One region of the Desulfotomaculum sp. genome, then DNA from elsewhere that is predicted to be linked to it. Evidence: riboswitches for the same ligand, from Rfam matches in the RefSeq annotation. Region 1 holds a riboswitch; the other holds the start of a gene.
The links. A riboswitch is a leader RNA that binds a small molecule or an ion and turns the genes downstream of it on or off. The one in region 1 is predicted to bind thiamine pyrophosphate.

Region 1 (16,368 bases):
AATTTCATAGGTACCCTGCTCCATCAAATTGTATTTCGCCAATTCCCGGCCAATCTCAATGGGCCAAAAGCTCTTGACCAGCACCGTGGGCTCATCATCCAGCATTTGCACCTTCTCAATCAAAAACAGCCTTTCGCTTTCAAATACATCCAATTCATATTCTTCGAATTCCGTAATGTCCACTTCGGCAACCCGTAATAACCGGGAACTGGGGTGGTAACCCTTTGCCCGGACTTGGTCAAAGAAGCCCGTTAGCTTACCAAGGGTCTCCACATACTGTTTCTTCACAAAGGTGCCTTTACCAGGTCTGCGATCCAACCAGCCCTCCCGAACAAGCTCATCCAAGGCCCGACGGACCGTCGTGCTGCTAACGCCGTAGACTTGCATCAATTCTTTATCCCCGGGGAAAATGTCACCTACGTTCCATTCTCCATTTTCTAATCGCTTACGTAGATCATTGGTAATCTGATAGTGCAATGGAAGGGGGATGTTTTTCACCGATATCCCTCCAAATCTTGTAAACTTGTATTCTTGCAATATTACATATTTGTTAACTTAATTATAAAGTTACAAATGTTAGTTCGTCAATTGAAAAACAACATTATTCTTAATTTTCCCTAATGGGAATAAATCCCTAAACATGCCCGGCAAAAGCAAAAAGGAGTGTCGCAAGTAGCGACACTCCTTTTTGCTTATTGTTTAAAGAAAATGACTTCACTTTCTGGTTTTCTTGGGTTGACCGGTGTCTCCTTGGCCGTGTGGCCAAGGATAATGGCAGCGGTTATAACCTCTGTCTCACCAATATGGAAATACGATTTTACTTCGTTATACTTTGGATCATTTACTGCCACCAATTCATTGGCCAGTTCACCCACGACACATGCCCCTAGTCCTTGATTCATGGCTTCTAAGATCATAAAGGCATAGGCTATGCCGATGTTCTCAAAGGTACGAGCCATCAATGAGGCAGGATTTGCAGCGAGGGACTTGGCCATTTCATGATCCAGGTATCTCTTGTTAATATCCTCATCGCTCATATTGGCCCCGGAAGCAGCGAATAATTCTTTGAGTTGCCCAAGCTGATGTTCCTTCACCCAAGCCTGCAGTTTACCTACGCAGACAATAACAGCCGGTGCCTTTTTTATTAATACCCCCATGGAAAAGGCCTCTGCCAGCTTATTCCGATCTTCCTCCTTGGTTACGGCGATAAATTTCCAGGGCTGAATGTTTTTCCAAGAAGGGGCCCGCCGCCCAGCCTCCATTACACTTAATAACTGTTCCTTACTCACAGGGTCACTGGTAAATTTCCGAACACTTTTCCACCCAGCAATCTCTTTTAACATGGCTTTTTACCCCTCTTTCTATTTATAATCCTTTTGAGAATATGCCCGTTGTTCTTAATGTATATTTTTCTTCGCTACATTTCAAAAAAGTCCTTTTAGATTTTATTTAATATTTTAATTATTTTCGTTATTCTGAATATGACTTTAAATTAACCAACGATTGGTTATATTGTCATTTATGCTGCCTTGCCATACTGATTCGTTTTACTAGGTTATGTTAAAATTGTAATAATAAGAAGCAACATCTGAAACTATTATTGAAAAGGATGGCCGAAAATTGAAATCATATACTACTTACAAGGTAACAGAGGAACATGCTGGTTTAACGGTGGAAAAATATTTAAAGGACATTTTACAATATTCCGGCAGAAAGATTCAGAAACTAACCCACCGTAAGGGCATTCGATTAAATGGTAAAACAGCCTTCCTACAGAAAAAGGTTAAGGCGGCTGATACCTTAAGCGTCGTTCTTTTGGAGGACACGACTTACGGTGTCCAGCCAGAAAAAGGTATTATTGAAATGCTCTATGAGGATGAACATTTAATCATCCTGAATAAACCGCCCCAACAACTTGTTCATCCCACTGGCCGGACCACGGGTGGTACCTTGGCAAACTATTTAGCCTACTACCTAAAAGAACGGGGCCAGTTAAATACCATCCGCCCTGTTCATAGGCTGGATCGGGAAACCACCGGCTGTGTGATTTTTGCCAAGGATTCCCGCAGCCAGTTTATTCTTGAACAACAATTAAAGGAAGGCAGCCTCAAACGTACCTATTGGGCCCTGGTGAAGGGGGTAATCTCTCCGCCCTCCGGTACGATTGATGCCCCCATTGGGCCACACCCAACCCTGCCCAATCGTCGGGCTGTCACGCCGCAGGGTGAGCAGGCCATCACACATTACCGGATCCTTCGCACCTCCGAGGATGCTTCTTTATTAGAACTATCCCTGGAAACCGGCAGAACCCACCAAATTCGCCTGCATCTAGCCCATCGGGGCTGCCCCATCCTTGGTGACCATATGTATGGTGTGCGTTCACCTTTGATTAACAGACAAGCTTTACATGCCACCTCTGTAAGCTTTATTAACCCCCAAGACAACCGTCCCTTGACGGTCAATGCACCCTTACCCAAGGATTTTGCTCAGGCCTTGGATAATTATAGCAAATAGAAACAGCTGTTCATAGAAGGGCAATTTCTTTCTGATGTTTTTATTGACTTGCAATAAATTATTATGGTAAAATATATGTTTGATATTTACTGCCCCGCGTGGTATACTGATTGTAGTACGCAAGGGGGTGGGTTTTATGTTCCAGGTTGGTGACAAGGTTTTTTACCCTATGCATGGGGCTAGTGTTATCGAAGCGATTGAGGAAAAGGAAATACTTGGGATTAAGCGGCCTTATTATGTCATGACGATCCGGGGTATGCAAGTAATGTTTCCTATCGAATCTAAACTAGGAATTCGGCCAGTTGTGGACTTAGATATACTTGAAGATGTCATTACCACTTTAAATCAGGGAGAATCCGATCTAAACCTTAACCCAAATCAAAGATACCGCAATAATATGAGCAAAATGAAGAGTGGCGATATCTACCAAGGGGCCCAGGTTATCCGTGACCTAGTACGCCTGGGTAAAAAAAAGACACTGGCCGTAGGAGATAAAGCGATGTTGGATAATGCTCAACAAATATTGCTTAGCGAACTAGCCCTTGTAAAAGGCATCGCCCAAGAGCAAGCCATAGATTTACTGAATGAGGTTATTGATAGTTGATCTTAAAATCCTTTATGCCAAAAAACTGTCCCTAACAAAGGTTAAGGACAGTTTTTTTATTACTGTTTAACCATATTCCCGGCTTGGGGTCCGCGCTTGCCTTTGCTCTTAGATCATTTTGATCAAGCGTGCGTTAATTTCCTCAAGGAACTGTCTGGTATTGACAACCACCTTTTCCCCCTCGGCAAGTAGGGCCAAATCCTTCGTCATGACGCCTTGTTCGATTGTATCTGTGGCCGCCTTTTCCAGGGTGTTGGCAAACCTTACCAAGTCCTTCAGCTTATCTAATTCGCCCCTTTTTCTTAGGGCTCCTGTCCAGGCAAATAAAGTTGCCACTGGGTTGGTTGAGGTTTCTTGCCCCTTGAGGTGTTGATAATAGTGTCTGGTTACGGTTCCATGGGCTGCTTCATATTCATAATGCCCCTGGGGTGAGACTAAGACCGATGTCATCATGGCTAAGCTGCCAAAGGCAGTGGCCACCATATCCGACATGACATCTCCATCATAGTTTTTACAGGCCCAGATAAAGCCACCGGAACTACGGATCACCCTGGCCACAGCATCATCAATTAAGGTATAAAAATACTCGATTCCCTTTGCGGCAAACTGATCTTTATATTCCCTGTCATAAACCTCCTGGAAGATATCCTTGAAGGTATGGTCATATTTTTTGGAAATGGTATCTTTCGTGGAAAACCACAGATCCTGACTTTGATCCAACGCATAGCTAAAGCAAGCCCTGGCAAAACTTTCCACCGAACCATCTAGGTTATGCATACCCATGAGAATACCAGGGCCGCCAAAATTGTGGATGACTTCTTTTACCACTTGGCCATCTTCCCCGGTAAAAACCAATTCTGCTTTACCCTTTTGTTCAACCTTTAATTCGACATTTCGATAAATATCACCGTAAGCGTGCCTGGCAATGGTAATGGGCCTTTCCCAGGTTTTAACGAAGGGTTTAACATTCTTAACAATAATGGGTGCCCGAAAAACGGTCCCATCTAAAATGGCCCGAATGGTTCCATTGGGGCTTTTCCACATTTGTTTTAGGTTATATTCCTCCACCCGTTGGGCGTTGGGAGTAATCGTTGCGCATTTAACCGCTACGCCATATTTTTTAGTTGCCTCTGCGGCCTCTACGGTGATTCTATCTTCCGTTTCATCACGTTTTTTGAGACCCAAATCAAAGTACACCGTTTTTAAATCTATGTATGGAACTAAGAGAATATCTTTAATCTGTTGCCAGATTACCCTCGTCATCTCGTCGCCGTCCATCTCCACCAACGGGACATTCATTTGAATTTTTTCCATGACTGCATCCCCCTAACCTTATTCTATGTCTAAGGTATTATACACCATCTATAACTATAAATGAACGGCTCCCAGGCATGCATGCATAATACATAGGGTCAGGCTTGCAGTATTGCACCACTAAGCCTGGGCCACATCCACCCACTTTGCTTCGGTAAGCTCTGCCAATTCATCAACTTTTATTTTTACCGCAGCATTTGTTGCCCCCGCCGCCGGAAAAACATGCTCATAGGCCCGGAGGGATTGATCCAAGTAAATGGGTAACGGCTGCTTTAGACCAAAGGGACAAACCCCGCCAACCGGATGCCCTGTTACTGCTAACACTTCATCAATCTCCGGCATTTTGGCTTTGGCTTGGAAAGCATCCTTAAATTTCCGGTTATCCAACCGCTTGTCCCCAGCCATCAGCACCATCATGAAATCATCCTTAACCTTGAAAAGTAATGACTTGGCAATCTCACCCGGGGTTACCCCTAAAGAAGCCGCAGCCTTGGCCACGGTACTGGTATCCTCAAAGGTGAGTATTTCCACGCCTCCTCCTCTCTGCTGAAAAAACTCCACCACAGCTTGTACAGACATAGTCACTTCAACTCCCGTTTTATTCCTTTAAACTACTATACTAGCAAGGTCTAACTGCGTCAATTTTTGCCGGAATTTACTGGCCTTCTTTTAAAAAAACCAGAAAGGGGTCCGGCCTGCCGTGCTGCGAGCCTGACCCCAAATGCCTTCGGTTAATCCCTTTGTACCTTTACATAAAAGGTCCGCCTCCTAGGGCCATCAAACTCACAGAAATAAATCCCTTGCCAGGTCCCCAACAGGAGCTGTCCATCTGCCACCGGAATTGTTTGGGAGGCCCCCAGGGTACTTGCCTTTAAGTGGGCAGCCGAATTCCCTTCGGCGTGACGGTATTGAGGATGCTCCCAAGGGTAGACCTCAGCCAATCGCAGCAACAGATCCCTTACTACATCCGGATCGGCATTTTCGTTAATGGTGATACCAGCTGTCGTATGGGGACAGTAGACCGTCACAACCCCATCCCTAATCTTTTCTTGCTGGATCACTGCTTTAACTTGATTGGTAATATCAATCATTTGGTCACGACTGACGGATTGCGTATGAATTTTATGAAGCATAAAAACATCCCCCTTACGCCACTATTTACCAGGCCGTTTACCGGTTAAAGGCTTTTATATTTCTGTACACTATAATAAGGACTTAATTAAAACAGGGGAAAAATAAGATTAAAAATAATTCTGCCCTACTTTTCCCGTAAATCGATTTGAAACAAATAATTAATCGGATCTAATGATACGATACCGATGGATTGAATCGAAACATCAATGGGGCGAAAAATCTTTAGGATTTGCTCAAGTACACTTGGTATGTGCTCCGTAGGAGTTTCCAGCGAGAGCGTGCAGTGGGGATACCAAGACTGAGGCTTATAATAATCCCACCCTTGCTCTTCAAACTCCTTAAACAACTGGTGAAAATGCCGGTGTATTTGAAATAAACGGTCTGTTAGGTTCGGTGTTAAAAAAATAGCCCCTTTATTATGAGGAAAAATACCAATCTGAAGCAGCTTTAAATCAAAGGAATAAACACTGCTACTAAGGGTCTCCAATCGCTTTTTGGCTACTTCCAAATCGAGATCATCATAGATAGCCAATGTAATGTGGGGTCTGCCGTTGGCGCAAGTGAGACACTTGCCCTTTTCCAACCTTTCCAAACTCCTCCAAATACTCGTTATATAAGTCTCCGCTTCCTTATTAAAGTATAGATTTATGGCGTATGTCATTCATTACCTCCGGTTGATCATTGCTTTCTCTTTAATTTCTTGAAAGGACTATGCTTTCTCCTTCTAGGTATAAAAAAATACGCCCACACTTACGATATTTTAACCATTACGGTGGTACGGCTCATCCTATTAAAGATAGCGGCGAATTTATTAATATAGTAGCATCCGCTCCATCTGGGAAATGGCTGCGGACCCCATCACATCCATAATTTGTCTTTACAAACAATTGATCTATGAATTACAATTTACATAGCATAAATACTTGGCTAGGGGTGCCGAACGGCTGAGAGGAGATAACTCCAACCCTCGAACCTGATGTGGCTAATACCACCGTAGGGAAGCTTACCGTTTTCAGTTGAGAAGCTTACTTTCGGTAAGCTTCTTTTTTGAGCTTTGCCCGCACAAGCTTAGTTAAGCCCCTACTATTCTGATAGGAAGGGGAAAACGAATGATTTATACTACCCAAATGGATGCTGCTAAAAAAGGAGGGGATTTCCCTGTTAGCAGAAAAATTTGATGTTTTCTTATTTGATTTGGATGGCGTTATCTATATCGGCGGTAAACTGCTCCCCGGTGTAAAGGAAACCCTGGTACAACTGCGCAAGCTAAATAAACGTATCTATTTCTTAACCAATGACCCGATCCCCACACGACAGCAATTCGTCGAACGATTACAAAGTCTTGGTCTAGAAGTTCACTTGGACGAGGTAATTTCCAGCGGTTGGACCACAGCCAAAAATCTCAGCTTAATGAATATACGTTCTGTCTATGTATTGGGAAGTGAAGGTCTAAAAACGGAGATCCGGCAGTTTGGAATAGAGTTGGTGGAAAATGGTCCCTGCCAAGCTGTGGTTGTGGGGCATGATGATCAACTTTCCTTCGGTCATATAAGCCAAGCCATTCGGTTGATTAACCTGGGTGCCAACTTTATTGCCACCAACGTCGACGCAACCTTTCCCGGCCCCGAAGGCCCTTGCCCAGGAACCGGTGCCATCGTTCGTGCCATTCAGACCTCCTCTGGTAAACGTCCGGTCGTCATTGGGAAGCCCTATCCCCCAATGTTTCGCACAGTCCTTGATCATCTAGATCCCAAGCTAGGGGTGGCCATGGTAGGGGACAATCCCTATACCGATATCCTAGGGGCTCACCAGCAGGGAATCACGGCGATTTTCTGCTCGGACAAGGCCATCGCTTTCCCTTCCCCTAAGGATTTCCGCCTTCCGGATGCCAGAATCTCAAACCTCAGAGGAATTTTTAACCCTACAATAACGGCTCGTCCCTGGGACAAGCCCACCTATGCCTGGCCAGAAACCGTTGAACCTGCTGTGGCAGCCGTGATTTTTGACGAGACTGACAGGATTCTTTTAATTAAAAGAATGGACTTTAATGTGTGGGGCTTGCCCATCGGACACATCGAACCCGGCGAGACCGTGCAGGAAGCTATTATCCGGGAAGTCAACGAAGAAACCGGCCTACAGGTAACAGTGAGCCGGTTCATCGGAGTTTACTCAGACCCACGGTTCCTCGTGGTGTCTCATCCTTCGGGTAAGGTAAGTCATTACATTACATCCTGTATGGAATGCAAGATCGTTGGGGGGCATTTGAGAGCAGACGGTGTGGAGACTGCGGAGGTTGCCTTCTTTAAGCTGGATAACCTACCGACCAACTGCCTATCCCTACACGGTGAATGGCTAAGGGATTTACTGGGTCGGAACAACACCGTGGCGATAAGATAATGTGGTCCCTATTATGATAGAGGGGTAGAAATTCAACTGTTAAAAACAAAAGGACCGAACAGTTCGATTTTCACTGCTGCCGGTCTTTTTGTAACAAATCATGCTAATTCTTTACCTCTCCTTTAAGGTATTGTTCTTATTTAAGGGGAAACACAATTTTTGTTAAAAGTTCGCTTTCGGGCACATCCATCGGAGAATTATAGTAAAACTCGTAAGCCACTCCCGTGGGTGTATAACCATTTTCATCGATCCACTGCATCATTGCGTTATAAACTGGCTCCGTTTGATCGTATGGGCCCTTATAAAGACAGGATACCCTCTTCCCTGCCGGGATTTCATTTGGCTTAATTTCACCTTGCCCTGCAAGGGGTTTTGCAACCGGGAAGCCCATCTCCACATCAAGATCTTGCATATCCATGTTGTAATACCCTGCAAAGGGCGCGTCTAACGGTTTCTCCCCTACTTCGGACAAATATTGAAAGATCGCCTGATATGCTTTGCCTAACTCCTGTGGCAGGTTCCCAACAGCAGTCCTTGTACGCATAGAAAGTACCGGTTGGGCCGGTTGCTCCGTTAATTCAAATTTGTAATTCATAAAATTGCCCCCTTTAGCTTTTTGTAGATTATACCATTGGGAACATGACAACTGTATGTCATGTTTCGGTTGTATATTTTTTATAAATTTCTTTCGATGTTTCTGCAAGAATCGTTCGAATGCGGGGCGGGCTGACAACCTCCACGCCGGTCCCAAAGCTTAAAAGAAACCCATACAGCCAATTGTTTTCAGGGAGCAAGACATTAACCATCATCCTGCCGTCCTCATGCATCCGAGTATCTTCACCGAACCACTCCTCGACAATGCTTTCCATCTCTTTCTCAAAAACCAACTCCAGGGATACCAAATTTTCTGGTTTTTGCCATTCACTTTCCCAGGGAAACTGCTCCAGGGATATTTCCCTCGATTTATAGGCGGTTTCCAAAACAACCAGTTCTTTTATCCTTGCCAGCTTAAAAAGCCGAAAGTCCCGTCTTAGTTGACACCACGCATAGAGGTACAATTTTTGTCCTTTTAAAACCAGCGAATAGGGTTCTACTCGGCGGCTTGTCCTCTTCCCTGTTGAATCTGTATAGATAAACTCAATCTCTCGCAAGCTTTCTATGGCCTTGCGTACAGCTACTACTTTTTCTTTAAGGAGACTGTTTCCTCCCCAGGGGGACAAGTCAATTACAAGCTGGTTTACCTTTGTATTGAGCATCTCAAGCTGGGTTGGGGATAACGTATTCTTGAACTTCTCTAATAAAACTTGATGCTTGTGATCCGGTATGGTTTCGGCTACTCCTTTTAACGTCGTTATAATTGCAGCCATTTCGTCTTCAGTCAGTATACTCCTGTCTAAACGGTAGCCTTCTGCTATTCCTATCCCGCCGTTCACTCCCTGATAGGTCACAATCGGTATCCCTGCCAGGTTTATTGCATCTATATCCCGAAGAATTGTCCTCACGGAAACTTCAAACATTTCAGCAAGTTCTTTTGCCTGAACACGTTCCCTTCTAAGTAGTATGACTAAAATAGAAATCAGTCTGTCGATTTTCAATCAATCACACCCTTTTAACTAACCGATTACTAGGTACCAAGCCTTGATCCGTATCCGGTTTTTGATGTTTTTTATTTTGTCATCGGCTATCAAAAGACGGATGCCTGCCCAAGGTGTTTTGTTATCATTCATCTGCTCATAGTTTTCAGCTTCGATATCCTGCTTTATTATATCGATAGCTTCTTTAATATCCCCCGCCTTCAGGATAACAACTTCTTTATCCTCCCTGACTCTAAGTTGGAACGGCTGATCATTTTTTCGATATCCGAATGCATCCACGCTGAAAACCCCGTAACGGTGCTTTTTATATTCTTTCGATTCATAAATGGATTTCAAAATACTTGTTGTAGTTATCATAATCAATCGTATAACTCCTAGTTAGCTGACTATCCTCTTCTAAATGATATACTAAAACCATCTCTCTTACTGATTTTTTATCACTTTATTTTGTGCTCTATCAGCGGGCTTTGCATTATAGATGGAAGCCAGACTCCTTTACTTTTGCTTGCTTTTTCATCTAATTCATCGTGGGGTCAGGCTTACCGCATTGTATTTTTATTTTACAATCCTGCAAGCCTGACCCCTTCTAGTTCTTCTGGTTAAAGTATCTCTACATACCCCTCCGTTCCATTTACCCGAATGATCTGTCCATCTTTAATTAATTTAGTGGCGTTTTCGACACTTACCACCGCTGGGAGTCCATATTCCCTAGCAATTACAGCCCCATGGGTCATTAGACCGCCCACTTCCGTTACCAAGCCTTTAACTGATACAAATAGCGGCGTCCAACTGGGATCGGTAAATGCCGTGACCAAAATATCGCCCTCGCTTATAGTTGCGTCCGCCATCTTTAAAACCACCCGTGCACGGCCTTCGACGATACCGGCTGAGACAGGCATGCCCGGCAAAGCACCCGGAGGAATATTGCCAATGGTGTATTGACCGGATATGATCTCACCATCAGATGTCATTACCCGGGGCGGTGTCATTTTCTCATATGCCTGGTAATCCTCTTTTCTCTTAGTAATGATGCTATAATCCAGTAAATTCGTACGAACCACCTCTCGGAGTTCATCAAAATATAGATAATAGATGTCCTCCTTCTCCCGGATGATTCCCTTTTGCACAAGTACAGCGGCCTCTTTTAGCAAGGCTTGTTTATAAATGAAGTAACGTTGAATAAAGGCATATTTAGGATATTCCCGATAACCAATAAAATTCCGCAATAGACGGATCATCTTCTTTGTCTTTTTGGCTTTACTTTTACCCCCGGGCAATTTTTCCAAGTGATTCATAAGCTCGCGTTTCTTCTGCTCTGCTTCCTGCAGCCCTTGCTGAAATTTAAGGCCACTGGCATGGGGGTCAAAATTTTTTATATTGCCTAGAATCATGGGAATAAGTGCTGTGGGTTGTTCACTCCAACGGGTTCTGGTGATATCAATTTCACCGGAACAACGCATGCCATACTTTTTTAGATAGGCCTGGATGGATTTGCTGACAGCATCCCCGCCAGGAATCATGGCCAAGTCCTCAAAAAAGGTCTTATCATCGGCATGATGAAAATATTCAATTACCGCTGGAAACGGACGGACAACATCCGATACATCTAACAGGGCAAGCCCCATTTCCGATGTGATGTTGTTGGCTACTGATTGGGAAAGTGTGTCTGCTGCACTCTTTTTGCCCAGCCACTTCTCCATTTTCTTGTTAAGCCAATCTGCCGCATATACACCAACAAGAATAATACCCATACTGTGAGGGCTATACATGATTTCTTTTAGTTCCTTATGGTCCTCTAAAATGAATGCAAATAGCTCATCGCCACTTAGGTTGGCAATCCTCTGCTGTAGATTTCTGATTGATGCCTCATTGTTCGAAATAAGCTTTTGAACAATCGTGGCATCATTTTTAAAGTAAATCCTCAGGGCCTCAACAGGAAGTGCCCAGGATAGCTGCTCTGTACCCAGCCTAAAAGCTCTTTTACCTTTCGGTAGCGATTGCATAAATGCCTTTCGCTTCGTTAACCTCGAGAGCGCGTTATTCATCAATGGGTCACTCTTGTTCATGGTACGGAGCAGTATCTTTCGTCCAATGGGCGAGGCCAAGTCGTGTGTTAGGTCCATAAATAGCCTGCCGCCGGCTTTGTAGAATGGAAAATCCGATGATAAAATCTGAAAGAAGGACATACCCAATGGTTTGATGGCATCTGTCATCATTTGCCCATGGCCTATGGATAGATACACATGGTTCCTTCCATCGTTAACTTGCGGTATCGGGTATAAGGTAGTGATGGGACGGCTCTGAACGATAAAAAAGTCATCTTCCAAAAGACACCATTCAATGTCTTGGGGACAGCCAAAATAGGCCTCGATCTTTCTACCCATAAGCTCCAGTTGTAAAATTTGCCGGTCTGTCAATGTCGGCTTATTTTGCTGTTCGGGCTCAATCTCCCGTTCCGCCGTGCCACCTTCTCTTAAGGCATAACTGGCCAATTTCTTGGTGGAGATCTTCTTATCAATGATGGTGCCGCCCCTCACCTTATAGATATCAGCATTTACCCGGCCAGAGACCAAAGCTTCACCCAGCCCAAAGCTGGCATCAATGGACAGCACCTTCCTATTGGCGGTGACAGGATCGGCCGTAAACATAATCCCGGATGCTTGGGGAAAAACCATTCGTTGGATAACCACGGACAGATAGACCTTACGATGGTCAAACCCGTTCTGCATACGGTATATCACCGCTCTGTCTGTAAACAGGGAAGCCCAGCATTTGCTAATATGCTGCAGGATAGCATCCTTTCCGATAACGTTCAAATACGTATCCTGCTGACCCGCAAAGGAAGCCGACGGCAGATCCTCAGCGGTAGCACTGGAACGCACGGCATAGGTATTTTCCTCACCAAACTTTGAAAGATAGCGAAGGGTTACTCCCGCGATGTCCTTTGGGATCCCTCTCCCTTCGATATACCTACGTATTTTTCCACTGATATCCCCGATTCTTTCCCTGTCATCCACCTTTAAATAGGATAGTTGATTCAGCAATTTATTAAACTCCCCATTATGACCGATAATTCTTTGATATGCCTCGGTGGTGACACAAAAACCTTCCGGCACCCGTATTCCCTCAATCCTTGAAAGTTCACCCAAGTTTAAGCCTTTGCCACCGACAAGCGGGAGCTTTGTTTTGTCAATTTCCTGGAACTCAAGTACATATGAATTCATACAGGCAGGCCTCCCTATCTCAATCATCATCGGGGTCAGGCTGGCAGGATTTATCACAGTTTAGGCCAATACTGCCAGCCTGGCCCCGATGTTGCTTTGTTGCACTGTTATTCGAGCATGTGCTGCGTGATACAATGGCTGCGCCACCATCAGATTAACCCGAATGTATGGGTCCAAAGCTTTCATAATCTCCATGGCCACAGGATAAATCGGCCGGTCGGTGTTGTATATTTCGGGGGGCCACTGCAGCCAGATGGCCTGCTGCTGATCAAATTCACCAGGAAAGGTGTAAGACTTAGAGGCAGCCTGAGGACTGGGTTGAACGCTTTCAGGTTCTTTATTGGCCCGATGGTTTAAGTTACAGCCGTCAATTATCACCAATAGGCAAGTCAAACTTAGCAGAACAATTACGTAGTGTCTTTTCATTTAAACCTATCTTTGGTTTTTTAGTTAATATAACCATCGGTAATATAATTATTATTCTTGGAAGGAAGTTCTTTGATTCCGATTATAAAAGGATTTTGATAGGGTTTAATGGACAATGGGTCTGGTTCAATTTTTGTACCATGTTACTTTGATAAAACATTTGAGCCACCATTTTATAGTACTTGCCAGTTAACCTCCGCTTCCTCATCAATTCTATATCCAATTTCACTGTTTCTTAAATCATAACTTCTTTTTACCATCTGTTGCCAAGAGATGCTTTCAGAAAACAGTGTCAATTGGTTTCTATTCGGAAAGTATCTCTCTACGAGTCTTTTCTCCATACTTTCTTGAGATTCATAGGAACCATCTGATCGTATATTCTTCACATCATATCCTAATTTATAAAACTCCCTCGCCACCATGATATTTCGATGACAAGTACTTGGATCTTTCTCTGCACACATGAACACAAAAGTGTAATTCGATTTCGTACCTGCTTCAATTTTGCGAATACCCTCTAAAAAGTTATTTGATTGGGTATACAAATTAAAATCTAAATAGCCATTCTTATAATATTTTTTGTCTTCTTGTCGTGCTCCAAATTCCTTCCTATAGTTTCTATAAATCATTCCTGTTGAGCTCAATAATTTTTCTAGGTTTTTTTGATTGTACTCTTCATAGAATTTCGAAATTGGGTTACTTCTTACATCAATCAAGCTGTTTATTTTATATTCTTTAAGAACTCTAATAAATTCATTTATCTTGAAACCCGCATAGCCAATTGTAAAAACCTCTTTCATCTAATCACCACCAGAGACTAATTAGAAATTTTTTTACGATACTATACACTAATAAAAATACTTTTTGTAGGCCGAATATGATTGGCGTCTTCCATATTTGGTATCAGGCCCTTGGACTCCTTTGCTCATTTTTTGCCTAATTTAGAAATACTGGGGCTAATTTTTTAGATTTTTTAATTATCCAATATCTCCACAAACCTTTTTGAAGCTGGAGAAAGGGATATATTCTTTGAGAAACAAAGCCCGATACTCCTTTTGGGTATTTCCTCCACCGTTTTAACCTGGTATAAACCCCCGTTTTTTAAATATTCCTGTGAAAACTCTTTAATTACGCAAGCAATACCTAAGTTTATTTTTGCAAATTCTAATAATAGGTCATGGGAGCCAAGCTCAATTTCTGAGGTGATTTCAATATCCTTTGATAAAATATATTTTTCAACATACTGTCTTGAATTTGACTTAGCATCAAGTAATATTAATGGTAATTTTGATAATTCTTCAAAACTTAAAGGTGTAGAAAGTATATTCTTGTATTTATCACCACAAACAAAAATATCTTGCACATCCATACATCTTTTTATTTCTAAAGAAGAGTCTTCAATGGGAAAATTACAGATGGCAATATCAATTGTCCCTGACTTTAACATCGCACAAAGTTCTAAAATTGTTCTGTTCACAATTCTTAGCTTAATATTGGGGCATTCATTGTGAAATTTATCTAAGTAAGGTAGTAAAAAATATCGAAATATAGCATCCTCTACCCCTATTTTTAAATCTCCCAACATTATGTTTTTAGATTCTAATAATTTTTCTTCGCCTGCATTAATTAAATTCATAGCAGAATTTGCATACTCAAAAAGGAGTTTCCCTTCATTCGTAAGAATTACTCCCTTCGATGTTCTTGTAAAAAGCCTTACCTCAAGCTCCCCTTCCAGCTGCATAATTGCTTGACTTACAGCCGGCTGCGTCATATGTAGTGCTTTTGCCCCTTTAGAAAAGCTTTCACATTTAGCGACTTCACAAAAAACTTTATATAAATCTAATTTACTGATCACATAAGCTCTCCTTATATCACCCATTATATATATTTATTTTACTTATATCATAAAGATATTGTATAGTACAAGTATAAGTGTTAAACACGCACTTATCTAAAATTGAAAAGAAATAAGGAGATATAAAATGGAAAGAATGGTCGGAACTGTCATTAGAGGCCTGCGTGCCCCGATTATCAATAAGGGGGACGATATTACAGAAATAGTTGTCAACACTGTATTAAAGGCTTCAGAAACAGAAGGCTATTCCATTAATGATAAGGATATTGTTACTGTAACAGAATCCGTTGTAGCCCGTGCTCAAGGAAATTATGCAACTATTGATAATATTGCAAAGGATATCCGTTTAAAGTTTGGCAAGGATACGATCGGAGTAATCTTTCCTATTTTAAGCCGTAACCGCTTTTCTATTTGCCTTCGCGGTATTGCAAAAGGGGCTAAGAAAATTGTTTTAATGCTTAGCTATCCCTCGGATGAGGTAGGCAATCACTTGGTAGATATCGATATGCTTGACGAAAAAGGTGTTAACCCTTGGACAGATGTTTTAACTGAGGCAGAATTCCGTGGCTATTTCGGATATGAAAAACATATTTTTACTGGTATTGATTATATTGATTATTATAAATCTATAATTGAAGAGTATGGTATTGAATGTGAGATTATCTTCTCAAACACCGCAAAAACCATTTTAAGTTATACAAAAAATGTTCTGACTTGTGATATTCACTCAAGATTTAGAACTAAAAAAATATTAAAAGCAAGTGGCGGAGATAAAATTTATAGCCTCGATGATATTTTATCAACTTCTATTGATGGCAGTGGTTATAATGAAGCCTATGGCCTTTTAGGTTCAAATAAAGCAACCGAAGAAAGTGTTAAGCTTTTCCCACGTAATTGTCAATCTGTTGTGGATAGTATACAAGCTATGCTTAAAGAAAAGACAGGTAAAGCTGTAGAAGTTATGATTTATGGCGATGGCGCCTTTAAAGATCCTGTGGGCAAGATTTGGGAACTGGCTGATCCTGTGGTGTCGCCCGCTTATACAGCAGGACTTAAAGGTACACCTAACGAAGTTAAATTAAAATATCTTGCCGATAATAATTTTGCTGATTTAAAAGGGGAAGAACTTAAAAAAGCTATTTCAGAATATATTATCAATAAAGAATCAAACCTGGTAGGTGCTATGGAAGCACAAGGCACTACCCCACGACAACTTACGGATCTTATTGGGTCACTTTCCGACTTAACCTCAGGCAGCGGAGATAAAGGTACCCCTATCATCTATATCCAAGGCTATTTTGATAA
Region 2 (16,368 bases), on a different contig from region 1:
GGTTGTTGCCCACCGTGGTGGCAGGTCATAGTCTAGGTGAATACTCTGCTCTGGTGGCAGCCGGTTCCCTAGAGTTTTCGGATGCCATCAAGGTTGTACGGCAGAGAGGGAAGTTTATGCAAGAGGCCGCGCCGGTTGGCTTCGGTGGTATGGCAGCCATTCTAAATTTGGCCAGGGAAAAGGTTATTGCCTGTTGTCAGGAGGCGTCCGCCAACGGAGTGGTTGAGCCAGTGAATTTTAACTGTCCGGGGCAAATCGTCATTGCCGGGGAAAAGACCGCTTTGAAGTTGGCAATGGAACTGTGCCGGGGAGCCGGTGCCAAAAGAGCCATGGAGCTGGCAGTCAGTGGTCCCTTTCATTCCAGTTTAATGGCTCCGGCCGGTGAAAGATTGGCGGAAGTACTGGCCCAGGTTTCAATTCTTGATCCTAAAATACCAGTTATAGCCAATGTCAGTGCTGACTATGTGAGGACAGCAGCAGAGGTTAAGGATTCTTTGATTAAGCAGATATCCGGAGCTGTGCTTTGGGAAGACAGTGTCCAAAGGATGGCAACAGAGGGTGTTCGTGCTGTGGTTGAATTAGGGCCTGGCAAGGTATTATGCGGTTTGGTTAAGAAAATTAACAAGGGAATAAGCACCAGTAACTTAGAAGATATGGCAAGCTTGGAAAAAGTCCTTGCACTGTTCAAGGAGGTTGGCTAAAATGTTTCTGAACGGTAAAGTTGCCATTGTCACCGGGGCATCCCGGGGTATTGGTAAAGCCATTGCTTTGGCTCTGGCCGGAGCCCAGGCAGATATCGTTGTAAATTATGCTGGACGGGTGGAGGCTGCGGAAGAAACCGCTGCTGCCATACGCAAGTTAGGACGTCGGGCATTGGTTTATCAGGCTGATGTAGCGGATACACAACAAGTACAAGAGATGGTCAGTGCAGCTCTAACTGAGTTTGGTAAAATCGATATTCTGGTGAATAATGCCGGAGTTACCCGGGATAATTTAATTCTGAGAATGAAGGAAGAGGATTGGGACACCGTATTATCTGTGAACCTTAAATCTGCCTTTAATACCATTAAGGCTGTGGCCAGACCGATGGTGAAGGCCCGCTCTGGTCGCATTATTAACATTTCTTCAGTCGTTGGGCAGTATGGCAATGCAGGCCAAGCCAACTATGCTGCGGCCAAGGCAGGTTTAATCGGCCTTACTAAATCAATGGCGAAAGAACTTGGCCCGCGCAATATTACGGTAAATGCTGTGGCACCGGGCTTTATTATGACCGAAATGACAGAGCATTTAACCCCGGATGCCAAAGAAAAGTTAACCTCAGCCGTTGCCTTAAACCGTCTGGGAAAACCAGAAGATGTAGCTAGCATCGTTGCCTTCTTGGCCAGCGATTTCTGCAGCTATATAACAGGGCAAGTCATTGGGGTTGATGGAGGAATTTCAATCTAACTATCGCGGCTATTTGCCCGATATTCATAAATTAAGTGATCAAGATTTAATTCCCGGAGGGGGGTGAAGTTGTGTTTGATAAGATTAAAGCAATTATTGTAGATCAACTGGGTGTTGAGGAAGCTGATGTAACAATGGAAGCTTCTTTTGTGGATGATCTGGGTGCTGATTCTCTTGATATTGTTGAATTAGTCATGGCCTTAGAAGAAGAATTTGGTCTGGAAATTCCTGATGAAGAGGCAGAAAAGATTCGCACTGTAGGAGATGCCGTGAAATTTATCCAGGACCGCCAGTAATATGGTAAAAGTCCCGGTAGAAAAACCGGGGCTTTTTTCCACTACCCAATTAGCCATTAGCTTTTAGCTATTAGCCCTTAGCTAAAAGACTTTCATGCCTTTAACGGCAGCATCAAAGAATGAAAATTTAATGTCATCCTGAGCTAGCGAGGGACCTTAAGGGTTAGTCTTTCAATGTTTGAAGATCCTTCGCTAGCTCAGGAGATGGCCCATGGCCATTTTTCGGGATAGCTAAAGGCTAAAAGCTAATGGCTTGAAGAATAAAGTACCTATTCTTTTCATAGAAGAATGTAAGGAGGAAGTTATTTTGTTAAAACGGGTTGTTGTAACAGGGATGGGAGTAATCTCTCCTGTAGGCACCGGATTAGATAAATTCTGGAATGCTCTAACAGCAGGGGTTTCTGGAATTGCTAAAATCACTAGATTCGACCCGACCGACTACGCTACCCAAATTGCCGGTGAGGTAAAGGACTTTGATTATTCCCAGTATTTAGATAAAAAAGAAGCCCGTCGTATGGACAAGTTTTCTCAGTATGCAGTGGTTTCTGCGGCAATGGCCATTGAGGATGCGGGTCTTGATCTAAATGAGTTGGATAAAGATCGTACCGGTGTAATTATTGGGTCAGGTATTGGTGGGATGGAAACCTTTGAGGAGCAATGCAAGATTCTGATTAATCGAGGTCCCAGCAGGATCAGTCCTTTCTTAATCCCAATGATGATTGCTAACATGGCAGCCGGTCAGATCGCGATAAAATTTGGCCTTAAAGGAACGAACATTACAACCGTGACAGCTTGTGCTTCCAGTGGTAATGCCATTGGAGATGCCTTTAAGCTGATTCAGAGGGGTAATGCGGAGGTTGTTATTACCGGAGGAACGGAAGCACCCATTACGCCACTGGCGGTGGCAGGTTTCTGTGCCGCTAAGGCCATGTCCACCAACAATGAAGAACCAGAACGGGCCAGCAGACCCTTTGATGTCGACCGGGATGGCTTTGTCATGGGGGAAGGCGCCGCCATGCTGGTAGTAGAAACCCTGGAACATGCCCAAAAGAGGGGCGCCCATATTTATGCTGAAATAGTCGGCTATGGCAGTTCCTGTGACGCTTACCACATTACTGCTTCGGATCCGGAAGGATCGGGTGCATCATCCGCTATGCGCATGGCCCTGGAAGATGCAGGACTAAAACCGGAGGATGTTCAGTACATTAACGCCCATGGCACCTCCACTCCCGTGGGGGATGTGGCGGAAGTGGGAGCGATTAAAAAAGTTTTTGGTGAACATGCCTATAACTTGGTGGTTAGTTCTACCAAATCGATGACTGGGCATATGCTGGGGGCTGCTGGGGCCATTGAGGGGATTGCCTCGATATTGGCTGTTAAAAATAGTCTAGTCCCCCCCACCATTAACTTAGATAATATTGACCCTGCCTTTGACCTGGATTTTGCTCCTAACAAGGCAAAGGAAATGAAGGTTGATGTTGCACTTTCCAATTCCTTTGGGTTCGGGGGTCATAACGTTACCTTGGTCTTTAAAAAGTTTAATCTTTAGATCGTTGGTGATTCATATTGTCTAAACAGGACGAGCAAACCAATCGCCTGAAAACACGATTGGGGTTTAAATGGCATAATCCCACTTTACTAATACAAGCACTGACCCATAGTTCTTGTGTGCATGAAAGCAGAGGACATGGGCTATGCCATAACCAAAGATTAGAATTTTTGGGGGATGCCGTTTTAGAACTAATTATTAGTGAGCATTTATATAAACTATTCCCCGATAGAACGGAAGGCGAACTTACTAAAATGAGGGCTGCTTCGGTCTGCGAACCTTCGCTGGCTAAAGTAGCCCGGGGATTGGATCTGGGCCGTTGCCTGCGCATGGGGCGTGGTGAAGAGCGTTCCGGCGGCAGGGAGCGGCCATCCATCCTGGCCGATGCCTTTGAGGCGTTACTAGGTGCGATCTACTTGGATCAGGGGTTGGACATCTCCAGGGACTTTGTTTTGAATCAACTCAGTCCGATCATTGATGATGTTGTGGCGGGAAGGTTAGATAGGGATTATAAAACGGAACTACAAGAGATTTTACAACAATCATCCCCGGAACCTCTAACCTATACCATTATGGATGAAACTGGCCCGGATCACGATAAAACCTTTACAGCAGGTGTTATTTACCGGGGCGTAATTATTGGTAAGGGCAGGGGTCATTCCAAAAAAGAGGCTGAACAACGGGCAGCCAGGGATGCTTTTAAAAATATTGATGATATTAAGAAATCGAGTGCTAAATTAGTTGGACCCACCCGATAAAGAAGCGGTAACAGGGGGCAGGCGTATTGGGTTTAAAAAGATTGGATATTCAGGGCTTTAAGTCCTTTGGTGACCGTGTTAAATTGGAGTTTGACCGAGGTTTATCCGTGGTTGTGGGCCCTAACGGCAGTGGCAAAAGTAATATCTCCGATGCCATAAGCTGGTGTCTTGGTGAACAACGGGTCTCTTCACTAAGGGGCGGACGCATGGAGGATGTTATTTTTGCCGGCAGTTACAAGAGAAAGCCCATTGGTATGGCGGAAGTAACCCTAACCTTGGACAACACTGCCAAAATGTTCTCCTTGCCCTATGAGGAAGTATCCGTTACCAGACGTTTATATCGTTCTGGGGAAAGTGAGTATTTAATTAATAAGGTGCCCTGCAGGCTTAAGGATATCCATGCACTGTTTATGGATACTGGTTTAGGCCGCGGGGCCTACTCTCTTATTGGGCAAGGTAAGGTAGATGAGATTTTGAGCAGTCGACCCGAGGAAAGGCGCTCAATTATTGAGGAAGCTGCCGGGATCGTAAAATACCGTCATCGAAAAGAAGAAGCTTTACGAAAATTAGCTGTGGCGCAGCAAGATCTAAACAGAGTTTCAGATATCATTAACGAACTGGCAGGGCGCCTTGAGCCCCTGGCACAACAAGCAGCGAAGGCCAGAGAATATAAGGTTTTATCCGATCAAGCCAGTGCTTTGGCCTTATCTTTATATCGGAGAGACTGGGAAGACCTAACGATTAAGGCAGAGGATTTAAAAAGTCAACTGACAAAACTTAAAGAAGATTATAAGGATGAAAGACCAGCCATGGAAAAGGAACTGGAAATGGCCAAGTCTGAGCTCCATAAAATAGAAATAGAGATTAATGCTCTAAAAGAGAAGTTTCTTGGCTTCGTTAGCAGCATGGATCGGTTAAATAACAAAAATGATCTAATAACGGAACAAATTAATCACAATAAGCTTGAACAACAAAGGGTAGAGAAAGAGGTCCAGGAATCAACCGATTTGTTACAACGGCTAAATCAAGAATGGACGGAAGAAAAGGTAAAGAGTAAAGAGATTAAAGAATGCATGCGTGTTCAGGGAAAGAATGATTATGATGATTTGCTGAAAGAGATCGATCAAAACCTATTGAGCAAGCAGGAGTTATTCCAGAATCTTAATACAGATTTAATCGAGCAACTAAATAAGGTTGCCAACCAACGTAATTTACAGAGCCAGGCCAATGACAGAAAAGGGCAATTAGCCCATCGCTTAGAACACCTAAAAAAAGTGTTAGAGGATGCTCAAGAAAAGGAACAGGCCCTTGGTCTACTGATAGAAGATTATAGGAAGAAGACAGAAAAGCTTAATTTGGCAAGGCAGCAGGTTGAGCAGGACCATCATGGGTCAGAAGGGGAACTACATCGACTGCAGGAAGTGCTATCTCAGCTCCAGGCTAAACTAGCCACCGCTAAGGAAGAAATGGTTGCCAAGCATTCACGTTTAAAGGTATTGGAAGAAAGCCTTCATTCACATAGTGGTTTCATGAAACCAGTGCGGGAGTTATTAAAGGCCACCAATCAGAAAAACGACGGTTCTCTTGGTATCTGTGGTGCAGTGGCAGACCTGATTAAGGTACCCCGGGGATTTGAGACTGCCATGGAAGCAGCCCTGGGGGGAGCATTGCAAAACCTGGTAACAGAATCTTCCCGTCAGGCCAAGGAAGCCATTGAATATTTAAAGAGACATAATTTAGGCAGGGCAACCTTTTTACCCCTGGATTCCTTACGACCTACCCCCGCCGGCGATTGGGAGAAAAGGGCACTGGGTTTGCCTGGTGTTATTGGTTTGGCAGCGAATTTAATTAAAACAGAAGGCAAATATCGTCAGGTGGTTGAACTGCTATTGGGCCGACTGGTTGTGGTGGATACGCTGAGCAATGCCATCGAAGTGGCCAGACAAATGCAGCAAAGAATCCGCATTGTAACCCTTACCGGAGAGTTGTTCAGTCCTGGGGGATCCTTAACCGGTGGGGGAGCTGTCCGTAATGCGGGTGGGATGCTGCATACCCGTCGGGAAAGGGACGAGCTGGCAAAGGTTGTTCAGGTACTGCATCAAAAGGTAAATGATTTAGCCAGGGAGTTTACAGAACAACAACAACTCCAACAACAAGGGTTGGAGCGCAATAAGGATTTGCAACAGAAGTTAGTAATCTTGGGTTTAGATGTCCAAGCCGCTGCAATGGATTTAAGCAAAACCAGGGAAGAGTTGTCACGCACCAATGAACGCCGTCAGGAAAGCCACTATCAAATGCACAACATTGAACGAGAGATGGAACATTGGTCCCAGTCTGAAAGGGAAGCCAGCACAAAACGATCCCTTTTGGAAGGGGAGTTAACACAGTTGCAAGGGGAAATTAACCGAACCCAAGAGGGTCTTGCCAAAGCCAGGAACCAAAAGGCAGAACTGGAAAGCAAGGTAAATCAGGAAAAGGTAAGACAGGCTGAATTACACCAGGAAATGCTTGGTATACAAAAAATTATTAAGCGACTGGAAAAAGAAATGGACGAGCGAAGGACGACAATTACAGCGTCCCAGGAACTTCTCCAGGGTTTATGCAAGAGAAATGCTGAATTGGCACAACAGCAAGCACAAGTGACTTTGGATCTCAAAAGTTTACAAGAGGAGCATCGTAAAGCCAAGGCACATCTTAAGCAAGCCCAGGCTAGCCGGGAGACCGCGGCTAGTATGGTTGAGGAACAGGAAAAAACCCTACGTGCAAAACAGGAACTATGGTTGCAGACCAGTCAGAAGGTTCACTCCCTTGAACTGCAGCAGGCTCGGATTCAAACGGAATTAGAACTATTAGCTGAAAGGTTAAAGGAACATGCGATCGATGATCCAGCTCAAATGACGGTATTGCCCGCAGCAAATAAAAAACAGGTTCGCAGTGAATTACAACTGCTAAAATCAAGTATGGCGGAGATGGGTCCGGTCAATGAAAGGGCTGAAACAGAATATCAGGAAGTTGTAACAAGATATAACTTCCTGGAGGAACAAAGAGTTGATTTAGAAGAGAGCAGAAATTCCCTGGGTCAGCTGATCGATGAACTGAATCGGTTGATGTCCGGTCAATTTGAAACAGCCTTTAAGATCATCAATCAAAATTTTGCACGGATATTTGAGCAATTATTCGGCGGTGGTGGTGCCAGCATGAATCTTACCGAAGGGGATACGCTATCCTGTGGCATCGAAATTACTGCCCAGCCGCCTGGCAAAAAGAACCAAAGCCTATCCTTGCTATCCGGAGGAGAGAGGGCTTTAACAGCCATCGCTTTGCTTTTTGCCATATTAAAGTTTAAACCCAGTCCCTTTTGTGTGCTGGATGAGATAGAAGCATCTTTGGATGAAGCCAATGTACATCGGTTTGCTGAGTACCTCTGCCGTACCTCGGATGAAGTTCAATTTATTGTGATTAGCCACCGTAAAGGGACAATGGAAAAAGCAGATGCTCTTTATGGCGTAACAATGGACGAAACGGGAGTGACTAAATTACTTTCCATGTCCTTGGATGAGGCCAAGGGAAAGAAGAAGTTAGCCTAATACACGGACCTGGGTAAGGTTGACATGGTTCGATAGCAGGCATTATAGTAGGGACAGGCCCTGGCCAAAATATTGAGGTTTGAACTGGAGGTTTAACAGTGGGCTTTTTTAACAGGCTAAAAGAAAGCTTAAGCAAAACCCGCCATAGCTTTATTGAAAAAATTGATCAGGTGGTTACTGGTCGTAAGGGTATCGATGAAGATTTATATGAAGAGTTAGAAGAGGTTTTGATCCAGGCCGATGTCGGGGTCAATACAGCCATGATGCTGGTAGAACGAGTGCGTAAAGGTGTCAAGGCCAGAAATGTTCAGGAGGCTTCTCGCCTAAAAGATATATTCCAGGAGGAATTGGCATATTTAATGGGTGAGAAAATGACCCCCATTAAGCTAAGTGAGGACGGCCCCACGGTGATCATGGTGGTGGGGGTAAATGGTGTAGGCAAAACCACTACCATTGGGAAAATGGCCCATAATTACAAGGAACAGGGTAAAAAGGTCATGCTGGCAGCGGGAGATACCTTCCGGGCCGCAGCCATTGACCAACTTGAGATATGGGCTGAAAGAGTAGGGGTGGAACTGATCAAGCATCAGGAGGGTTCCGATCCAGGGGCTGTGGCCTATGATGCTGTGCATGCTGCCCGTTCCCGTAAAGCAGATATTCTTTTAATTGATACCGCTGGTCGTTTACATAATAAAAGCAACTTGATGGAGGAATTAAGAAAGGTTCACAAAATAACTTCACGGGAAATGCCCGGGGCGCCCCATGAGGTACTGTTGGTGCTGGATGCCACCACGGGCCAAAATGCCCTCAGTCAAGTTAAAGTTTTTAGCGAAGCGGTGAATGTAACCGGTATTGCTTTAACCAAATTAGATGGTACAGCGAAGGGTGGGGTGGTAACCTCCATCGTAACAGAAATGGCCATTCCAGTTAAGCTCATTGGCATTGGCGAACGCATGGACGATTTGCGTCCCTTTAACCCGAAGGATTTTATCGATGCCCTATACGGAAAATCGAAGGAAGACGAATCATAACAAATTATTTTTAAAACGTCTGGCGACGAAAACGAAAGTTTTGAGTGACATATTCAATTGATTATTATACAATAATTATCAATAATTATGACGTTACGTTGAAGCAAAGTAATAAATGATAAAAGAATCATACTACTTTTTGCGGGGGGACTCTTCGGAGTTGAGAAGGTAAAACCTGACCCTTTGAACCTGTTGGTTAAGACCAGCGTAGGGAGGCAAATCCGTTATACTATGTAATTGGGTGCTTTCCGAAATTTGGATGGCACCCGATTTTTGTTTAGATAACCTAATTCATTTTAAGGGTTATTATTCAATTTTATACAAGGAGGATTTATATTTGAAAAACGTATTAAGTATTGCGGGATCGGATTGCAGCGGCGGTGCTGGCATACAGGCTGATCTCAAAACATTTTCTGCCCATGGGGTTTTTGGCATGAGCGTGATTGTATCGGTGGTAGCAGAAAATACAAGCCGTGTCATCGACATACAGGATGTTACGCCTGATATGATCAAAAAGCAAATTGACGCCGTGTTCGAGGATATTGAAGTACATGCTGTGAAAATCGGTATGCTTTCTACACCGTCCTGCATGGAGGCAGTTGCAGAAAGGCTTCATCATTACAAACCGAATAATATTGTGGTTGATCCTGTGATGTATGCCAAAAACGGCTATCCATTGATGAATCCCGATGCAGTTAACACGCTAATCAGGGTCATTATCCCCTGCGCGGATTTTCTCACTCCCAATATTCCGGAAGCAGAAAAGATCTCACGCATGGAAATTAGCAATATAGGGGACATGGAGACCGCTGCCAAGAGGATTCATGAAATGGGCTGTAAAAATATTATTGTCAAAGGCGGACATGCTGTTGGCAATGCAGTCGATGTCTTATATGACGGTGAACGTATTTATCGTTATGAAACACATCGCATCAACACGAAAAACACACATGGCACGGGTTGTACCTTTTCTTCCGCTATTGCGTCCAACCTTGCTCTTGGACTTTCCGTTCCTGAAGCAATGGAACGTGCCAAGCGGTATGTAACAACTGCCATTGAACATTCCTTGCCGATTGGCAAGGGAAATGGCCCAACCCATCACTTCTATGACCTTTATCGCAATGGTTTGCGCTAAGCACAACATTAACAAAATGGTTAATGATAGGAGGAAATAAAAATGACAAATACAAGGGAAATGGCCCAACTGCTTACTCTTGTGCGCAGTCAAAGGCCACTTGTCCATCATATTACCAATTATGTTACAGTAAATGACTGTGCCAATATTACGCTGTCCATTGGTGCATCGCCCATCATGGCTGACGCCATTGAAGAAGCAGGTGATATGGCCGCCATTGCTTCCGCCGTGGTACTCAATATCGGAACGCTCAATAGCCGAACGATAGAGGCAATGCTGATTGCCGGAAAGAGCGCCAACCAAAATGGCATCCCTGTGGTATTTGATCCCGTAGGAGCCGGCGCATCTAAGCTGCGCAACGAAGCTGCCGCGCGCATTCTTAACGAAGTAAAAGTTGCCGTGGTGCGCGGCAATCTTTCGGAGGTTCGCTTTATTGCAGGGCTTTCGGCCAATACAAAAGGAGTGGATGCCTCTGAACAGGATGGCGGAGATACTGCGGAAATTGCCCGGAATTTGGCGCAAAGACTGGGCTGTGTAGTGGCAATTACAGGTGCTGTGGATACGGTTTCCGATGGAAAGAGGACCATGCATATTCACAATGGACATCCCGCACTTTCCGGTGTGACGGGAACAGGCTGCATGTGTTCGTCCTTGATTGGCTCCTTTTGCGGAGCGATGCCGAATCAGGCCTTGGAAGGAACCGTTGCGGCATTGCTTTGCATGGGTATTGCAGGTGAACTGGCTTATGAGAAGGCTGGTCAGGTTGGAAACGGCAGTTTCCATATCGGAATTCTGGATGCCATCAGCAAGATGGACGCAAATATATTGGAAGAAAAGATGAAATACCATGAAGTATAATGTGGACTATTCCCTCTATTTAGTAACCGACCGCGAACGAATGAACGCTCCTTCGTTGGCGGAAGCAGTGGAAAGTGCCATCCTGGGCGGCTGCACATTGGTACAACTCAGGGAAAAGACCGTATCTTCCCTTGACTTTTTTAAGATCGCCCAAAAGGTAAAGGGCATAACCGATCGCTATGATATCCCACTGATCATCAATGACCGAGTGGATATTGCCCTTGCTGTTGATGCCGCAGGTGTACATGTTGGACAGAACGACCTTCCCGCAGCAACAGTCCGACGAATCATCGGACCGAATAAAATTCTTGGTGTATCTGCTGCCACTTTGCAGGAAGCGAAACAGGCACAGGCTGACGGTGCAGATTATCTCGGCGTGGGGGCCATGTTTGCAACAGAGACAAAAACAGATGCACACCTGGTATCGCTGGCTGAGCTTGGACAGATACGCAGCGATGTATCGATTCCAATTGTTGTGATTGGCGGTATCAATAAAGCGACCATACCAAAATTTATTGGTACAGGAATAAATGGCTTGGCTGTGGTTTCCGCTATTCTTTCGGCACAGGACATAAAAGCTGCGGCAAGAGAGCTAAAAAATCTGTCCTCATAGGAGAAAAGGAATGATTGATTTTCAAGCGGCTATATTTGACCTTGACGGCACTCTCCTTGATTCCATGGGTGTTTGGGAAGATATTGATGTTGAATTTTTAGCAAAACGAGGGTTGTCCGTTCCGGATGATTATATCAATGAAATTTGTGCCCTTAGTTTTCAGGAGGCGGCTGAATATACCATAAAGTTGTTCGGGTTTTCAGAGGAACCAGCTGCCATCATTAACGAATGGAATGACATGGCCCTAGCCAAGTATAGTCATACTGTACGAATGAAGCAGTATGCAGGAGAGTATTTGAGTAAGTTAAAGGCACGCGGCACCAAGCTTGCTGTAGCCACAGGTCTTCCTCCTGTTCTTTATATCCCTGCTTTGCGAAATAACCGAATACTTGATCTTTTTGATGTCCTGTGTTCAACGGAGGAGGTAGCACGAGGAAAGGAATTTCCGGATATTTTTCTCTACGCGGCTGAAAAGATGAAAGTTGCGCCTGAAAATTGTATTGTATTTGAAGATATTTTTCCCGCTGTTTGCAGTGCACGGGAAGCGGGAATGAAAGTCTATGGTGTCTATGACAAATCTTCCGCAGCATCTTGGGAGAGTATTTTAAAGACAGCAGATGGCGTCCTTTATGACTTTCAATTTGCTCCGATACCTGTTTAGAAAGGCTTGGCCCGCGCCCTTAAAGGGTACAATCGAAAGGTTACAGGCAAGCGAGCCGGATGCGATCATCATTAAAATCAAAGGACGAGGAATAATTTATTAATAATGAGAGAATCCTATCCTTGAAATAATAAAGGAGGGATTATCTATGCCAGATGTAGCATGCACTGTTTCTAACTGCAAATATCACTCAGAAGGAAACATATGCTCAGCACAACAGATTATTGTACAAAATGACGGTCAGGGCGGCGGCATTAAACCGAATGCCGACCTACACAGTCTTTCCCACACACCTGCCAACAGTGTTGATGATACCTGTTGCCAAACTTTCAAAAATACTAATGGCTAAATAAAAGGGGGCTATGTGAAAACATAGTCAAGCAAACCGTCTAAAACAAAAGGTTTTAGGCGGTTTCTTAATTTCTATTAAGAAATAACTGGTAAAATATATGTAGAAAAATAAAATAGCTTTAGCTGCACCAGAGCTAAACAAATTTGAGATATGTTTTTAACATCTCCAAGATGGTTCTTATCTTGCCCTTACAGAGCAGAGAAAATTCTACTGCAAATAGATAGCCACACTCATGGCAGAGGCCAGCTATTTCCACACATCTGCCACAGAGGTATCTTTGCTTGTTTTCAGATACGATACACTGGTAGCAGGGCCTTGACCATTCATTTTTTAAATAAGCATCAAGAGCACTGGGTAAATTGAAAATGGGCAGCTTATCTTTCAGCATGCTTTTTATGGCAGTAACCGCGATTTGTTTTTCTGCATGGCTTAAACTTAAAAATTCGGTACCTTGATAGGGCGTGTGAAAGTTAAAGGATATAGAATTTATTTTGGGATGTTTTTTGGCTAGTTTACATAGGTTTTCAATGTCGTGATAATTTAATTTGTTAATGGCCATGTAGATGCAGATATTGCAATGATCTGTTTTTTGCAAATTCTGCAGAATCAGATCATAAGTATCCCCCCGAATCGAATTATGAGCTTGCTGTGTTCCATCCAGGCTTAGAAAAATAACATCCGCTTCGGGGATATTTAAGTCGATGGTCCCGTTGGTAACAATATTGACCAGGTAGAAACCCATTTCCTTTGCTTCCCTAATTAAATCCCGGACGGTTTTTCCCGCCTCCTGCCAAAGAAGCGTTTCACCGCCGCAGAAAAAGAGAATCCGAAGGCCCTCTTGATAAAAATTGATCATTTCTTTCCTCGCTTCTTGATAGGAAAGCATTTGGCCGGTAATGTTGTTAACGGCACAGTGCTTGCAATGTAAATTGCAGGAGTCTGTTAAGATGATCGTTCCCAAGATCGGCTGCCGCCGTTTAAACAAAATGGTACGAAGCCCAAAGAGAGCAAGGGATAGAAAGTGTCTTGTTTTCATTTGGCTGTCCTCATAGCTTTATTTCCTCAATCCAGGGTTGTTGCATGGACTCCGCCCATAAGTGGTTTAAATAATAAAGGGAGTACTGTTTTTCTACATAATGGTAGGCAAACCGTCCCCAATCAGTTAGTAAATAGTTAGAACCTTGTTTGCTGCATAATCTAAATAATTTGAGCAGGCCCAAAAGAAGTCTGAATTCCTTTTCGATATTTTCGTCAAATAGCTGCTGGAACCGCTGGGTATCGATAACCCCGTCGTAGCAGCGCCAAAAGATCCAGAAGATCATTTTTTCTCTCTTGTTCATGGTATTAACCAAGTTAATGGGCATTCTTTTTTGCTGGAGAGCCCGGATATATTCATCTACATGGAAGGTATTGAGGTAAAAATAGTTTCCGAACAGAGAGGTAGCCCCAGCCCCCAAACCGATAAAACTTTCTCTGGTTACCGAGGTATATCGGTTATGCTGATCTTTACCGTAAGTCCAGACAGAACTCCTTTCATAACCATGTTCCTGCGAGATGGTATCGATGAGGTTGAGTATTTTACCTTCCTGAATTTCAGTAAACCGGCGTAAGCCTTTTTGCTTTATTTGTTTGCCCAGGTTAGTTAGGGGGAAAAGGATGAGAGGATAGATGGAAAGTTGGTCTATTTTATAAGAGTAAACCCTTTGCAAGTCGTATGTAATATCCTCCATGGTTTGCCCTGGTAGATTTGTCATCATATCAACATCTACACATTTAAAATGGAAATGGTTAACCATGGATAGCATCTGGTCAATGTCGTGAGAACGATAGTTTCTCCCCAACTGTTTGAGTATTTGATCGTTAAAAGTTTGAACACCCAAGCTGATTAAATTAATTCCCAGCCTTTCGAGTTCCCTAAATAATGCCTCACTGGCATCATGCGGGTGAATCTCTATACCAATATCCCCTTGAAAATGATAGTTATCCCGGATGAATGCAAGAATTTCTCGGAGTTCAGATAACAAAAGGCTTGGCGTACCACCTCCAATATAGACGGAGGCGATGTTTTTATTGCTGAGATGCTCTTGATAGAGCATTAGTTCTTGGAGTAGGGCCTCTTTGTAGGCCAGAGCCTTGTTCCGATCATAGAGTACCTTATTATAAGGACAGTAAGGACAAAGGGTTTGGCAGAAGGGGATATGAATATAGATGCCCGTTTCATGATCGATTGTGTTAAAATCAACCATCTTTTCTTGATAGCCTTTGAATAAAAATTTATCTTTCTTTCCGATGATTCTTCGAAACAGGTCGGTAATCAAGCTTACCCCTCCCTTTCACATAATTCTGTTAATCTTTTTTGGATGTACGCAAGATCAAAGGAGGAACAGACGCGTCTGTCTTGCTGGTCCAAAATTCGATAATGTTGGCTGATGATGTTTTGCTGAACGATATAATTACCTCTTTGCTCTGTATGCTTCCACCAAATTTTACCGCCCAGAGTAGGTTCATAATTATCTTCATAGCTATTAAAAGCAAGGGAAAGTACTAAATCGTGGGGGTTTCCCCCTAAGGCCATTTGGATAATGTCACTATCCTTAAATAATACAGCCACTGCCACCGCACCAGTCCAACCTAAACTAGACCGGCCCTTTTCTATTTGGACCAAAGTCTTTTTTGATACACCGATAATTTCGGCCATTTTATCCTGGGTGAAGTCTTTCTCATTACGGATCAGCCTAAGTTTGTTATCAATAATTGTAATAAATTCGGTTCTATTCAAAAGCACCACCCTTATTTTCAATTTTAGTGTAATTTTACACTTTTTATTAACATATGTAAATGGAATTTTAAACCAAAAAGATTTAGCAATGCACCAGCCATACCTTATACTGGATACAGTGGTCCTGCTTAAACAGGATGCTAAGGAGGGCACGCATGGAGAAATGCAAGGATCTAATTAGCAGAGGTGCAAGGGATTAGACTGAGACCAGTGTAAAGGATGGCCTCGCACAGATGGCTAGTCGGTATCTGTTTTTCGATGGGTAGATGGGGCTAACCTTTCTAAATGAAGGGAAGATCCTTCGCTATCATTCAGGATGACATAGATAGTGGTTTTTAAAGCCCAAAGGCCCAAGGCCTTATCTTCGGGATGCTAAGGGCTAAGAGCTAACAGCCGGCCCTAAAGGAATGCCCTGCCAAAGGCGGACGGCTGATTTGTTGACCATACTTGAAAAATCAATTAGAATTGGAGGAAAGCATATCCAGCAAGGAGAATATTTCAAGTTTGTATATACCATTCTAATCATTAAGAATATAGTGAAAGGAGAGTCATTATGAGCGTTCGGATTGCGATAATTGGTGGAACGGGGGTTTACGATCCTAATATTTTAGATAATATTAGAAATGAGAAAGTAGTCACCCCCTACGGGGAAGTTGGCCTGAAAATAGGGGACTATCAAGGTAAATCCGTTGCTTTTTTAAATAGACATGGAGCAGGTCATTCTGTACCTCCACATTTGGTAAACTATCGGGCTAACATTGCTGCCCTTAAGGAACTGGGTGTTAAGAGTATTTTTGCCACAGCAGCAGTGGGTTCTTTAAACCGGAATATGGCACCGGGCCATTTTGTCTTTTCAGATCAGTTCCTAGATTTTACCAAAGTGCGTCAAAACACTTTTTTTGAGGGCGGCAAGCAAGGCGTTGTTCATATTGATATGACAGATCCCTACTGCCCGGAATTACGTAAGGTATTATCATCTGCAGCAGAAGAGTTAAGCTTAACGTATCACCAGTATGGGACCTATGTTACCTCTGAAGGACCCCGCTTTGAAACTCCTGCAGAAATAAATATGTTTAAACTTCTAGGTGGCGACCTGGTGGGGATGACCAGTGTGCCCGAGGTTGTTTTGGCTCGGGAGAAGGAGATGTGTTACGCCAATATTTCGATGGTAACAAACTATGCCGCAGGGATCTCGCCAACTAAGTTAACCCATCAAGAAGTATTGGATGTAATGGCTGAAAACGCTGGAAACCTTAGAAAACTTGCCATGAAAGCAATCAGCTTAATCGATGCCGAAAGGGGT

Region 2: linked by a shared signal. The riboswitch ahead of thiD (bifunctional hydroxymethylpyrimidine kinase/phosphomethylpyrimidine kinase) and the one ahead of AC1U9Z_RS06610 (HAD-IIA family hydrolase) in region 1 are both predicted to bind thiamine pyrophosphate.

Annotation. Positions count from the first base shown of each region.
Region 1 is NZ_CEVWQM010000008.1:53,283-69,650, forward strand. Features, by position in the region: gene AC1U9Z_RS06570 (GntR family transcriptional regulator) at 1-498, opposite strand, end outside; gene AC1U9Z_RS06575 (nitroreductase family protein) at 693-1,343, opposite strand; gene AC1U9Z_RS06580 (RluA family pseudouridine synthase) at 1,621-2,514, shown strand; gene AC1U9Z_RS06585 (CarD family transcriptional regulator) at 2,651-3,118, shown strand; gene AC1U9Z_RS06590 (NADP-dependent isocitrate dehydrogenase) at 3,227-4,432, opposite strand; gene AC1U9Z_RS06595 (YbaK/EbsC family protein) at 4,553-5,011, opposite strand; gene AC1U9Z_RS06600 (secondary thiamine-phosphate synthase enzyme YjbQ) at 5,164-5,565, opposite strand; gene AC1U9Z_RS06605 (2'-5' RNA ligase family protein) at 5,691-6,227, opposite strand; TPP riboswitch at 6,486-6,583, shown strand; gene AC1U9Z_RS06610 (HAD-IIA family hydrolase) at 6,698-7,963, shown strand; gene AC1U9Z_RS06615 (GyrI-like domain-containing protein) at 8,100-8,558, opposite strand; gene AC1U9Z_RS06620 (helix-turn-helix transcriptional regulator) at 8,617-9,558, opposite strand; gene AC1U9Z_RS06625 (hypothetical protein) at 9,577-9,921, opposite strand; gene ppsA (phosphoenolpyruvate synthase) at 10,158-12,782, opposite strand; gene AC1U9Z_RS06635 (hypothetical protein) at 12,843-13,208, opposite strand; gene AC1U9Z_RS06640 (DUF488 domain-containing protein) at 13,382-14,008, opposite strand; gene AC1U9Z_RS06645 (LysR family transcriptional regulator) at 14,182-15,063, opposite strand; gene AC1U9Z_RS06650 (coenzyme F420-0:L-glutamate ligase) at 15,191-16,368, shown strand, end outside.
Region 2 is NZ_CEVWQM010000003.1:55,513-71,880, reverse strand. Features, by position in the region: gene fabD (ACP S-malonyltransferase) at 1-701, shown strand, start outside; gene fabG (3-oxoacyl-[acyl-carrier-protein] reductase) at 703-1,446, shown strand; gene acpP (acyl carrier protein) at 1,518-1,742, shown strand; gene fabF (beta-ketoacyl-ACP synthase II) at 2,050-3,291, shown strand; gene rnc (ribonuclease III) at 3,309-4,049, shown strand; gene smc (chromosome segregation protein SMC) at 4,076-7,636, shown strand; gene ftsY (signal recognition particle-docking protein FtsY) at 7,735-8,667, shown strand; TPP riboswitch at 8,801-8,899, shown strand; gene thiD (bifunctional hydroxymethylpyrimidine kinase/phosphomethylpyrimidine kinase) at 9,005-9,802, shown strand; gene thiM (hydroxyethylthiazole kinase) at 9,845-10,660, shown strand; gene thiE (thiamine phosphate synthase) at 10,650-11,273, shown strand; gene AC1U9Z_RS02355 (HAD family hydrolase) at 11,284-11,934, shown strand; gene AC1U9Z_RS02350 (DUF1540 domain-containing protein) at 12,083-12,283, shown strand; gene AC1U9Z_RS02345 (radical SAM protein) at 12,420-13,322, opposite strand; gene AC1U9Z_RS02340 (coproporphyrinogen-III oxidase family protein) at 13,333-14,604, opposite strand; gene AC1U9Z_RS02335 (helix-turn-helix transcriptional regulator) at 14,607-15,065, opposite strand; gene mtnP (S-methyl-5'-thioadenosine phosphorylase) at 15,619-16,368, shown strand, end outside.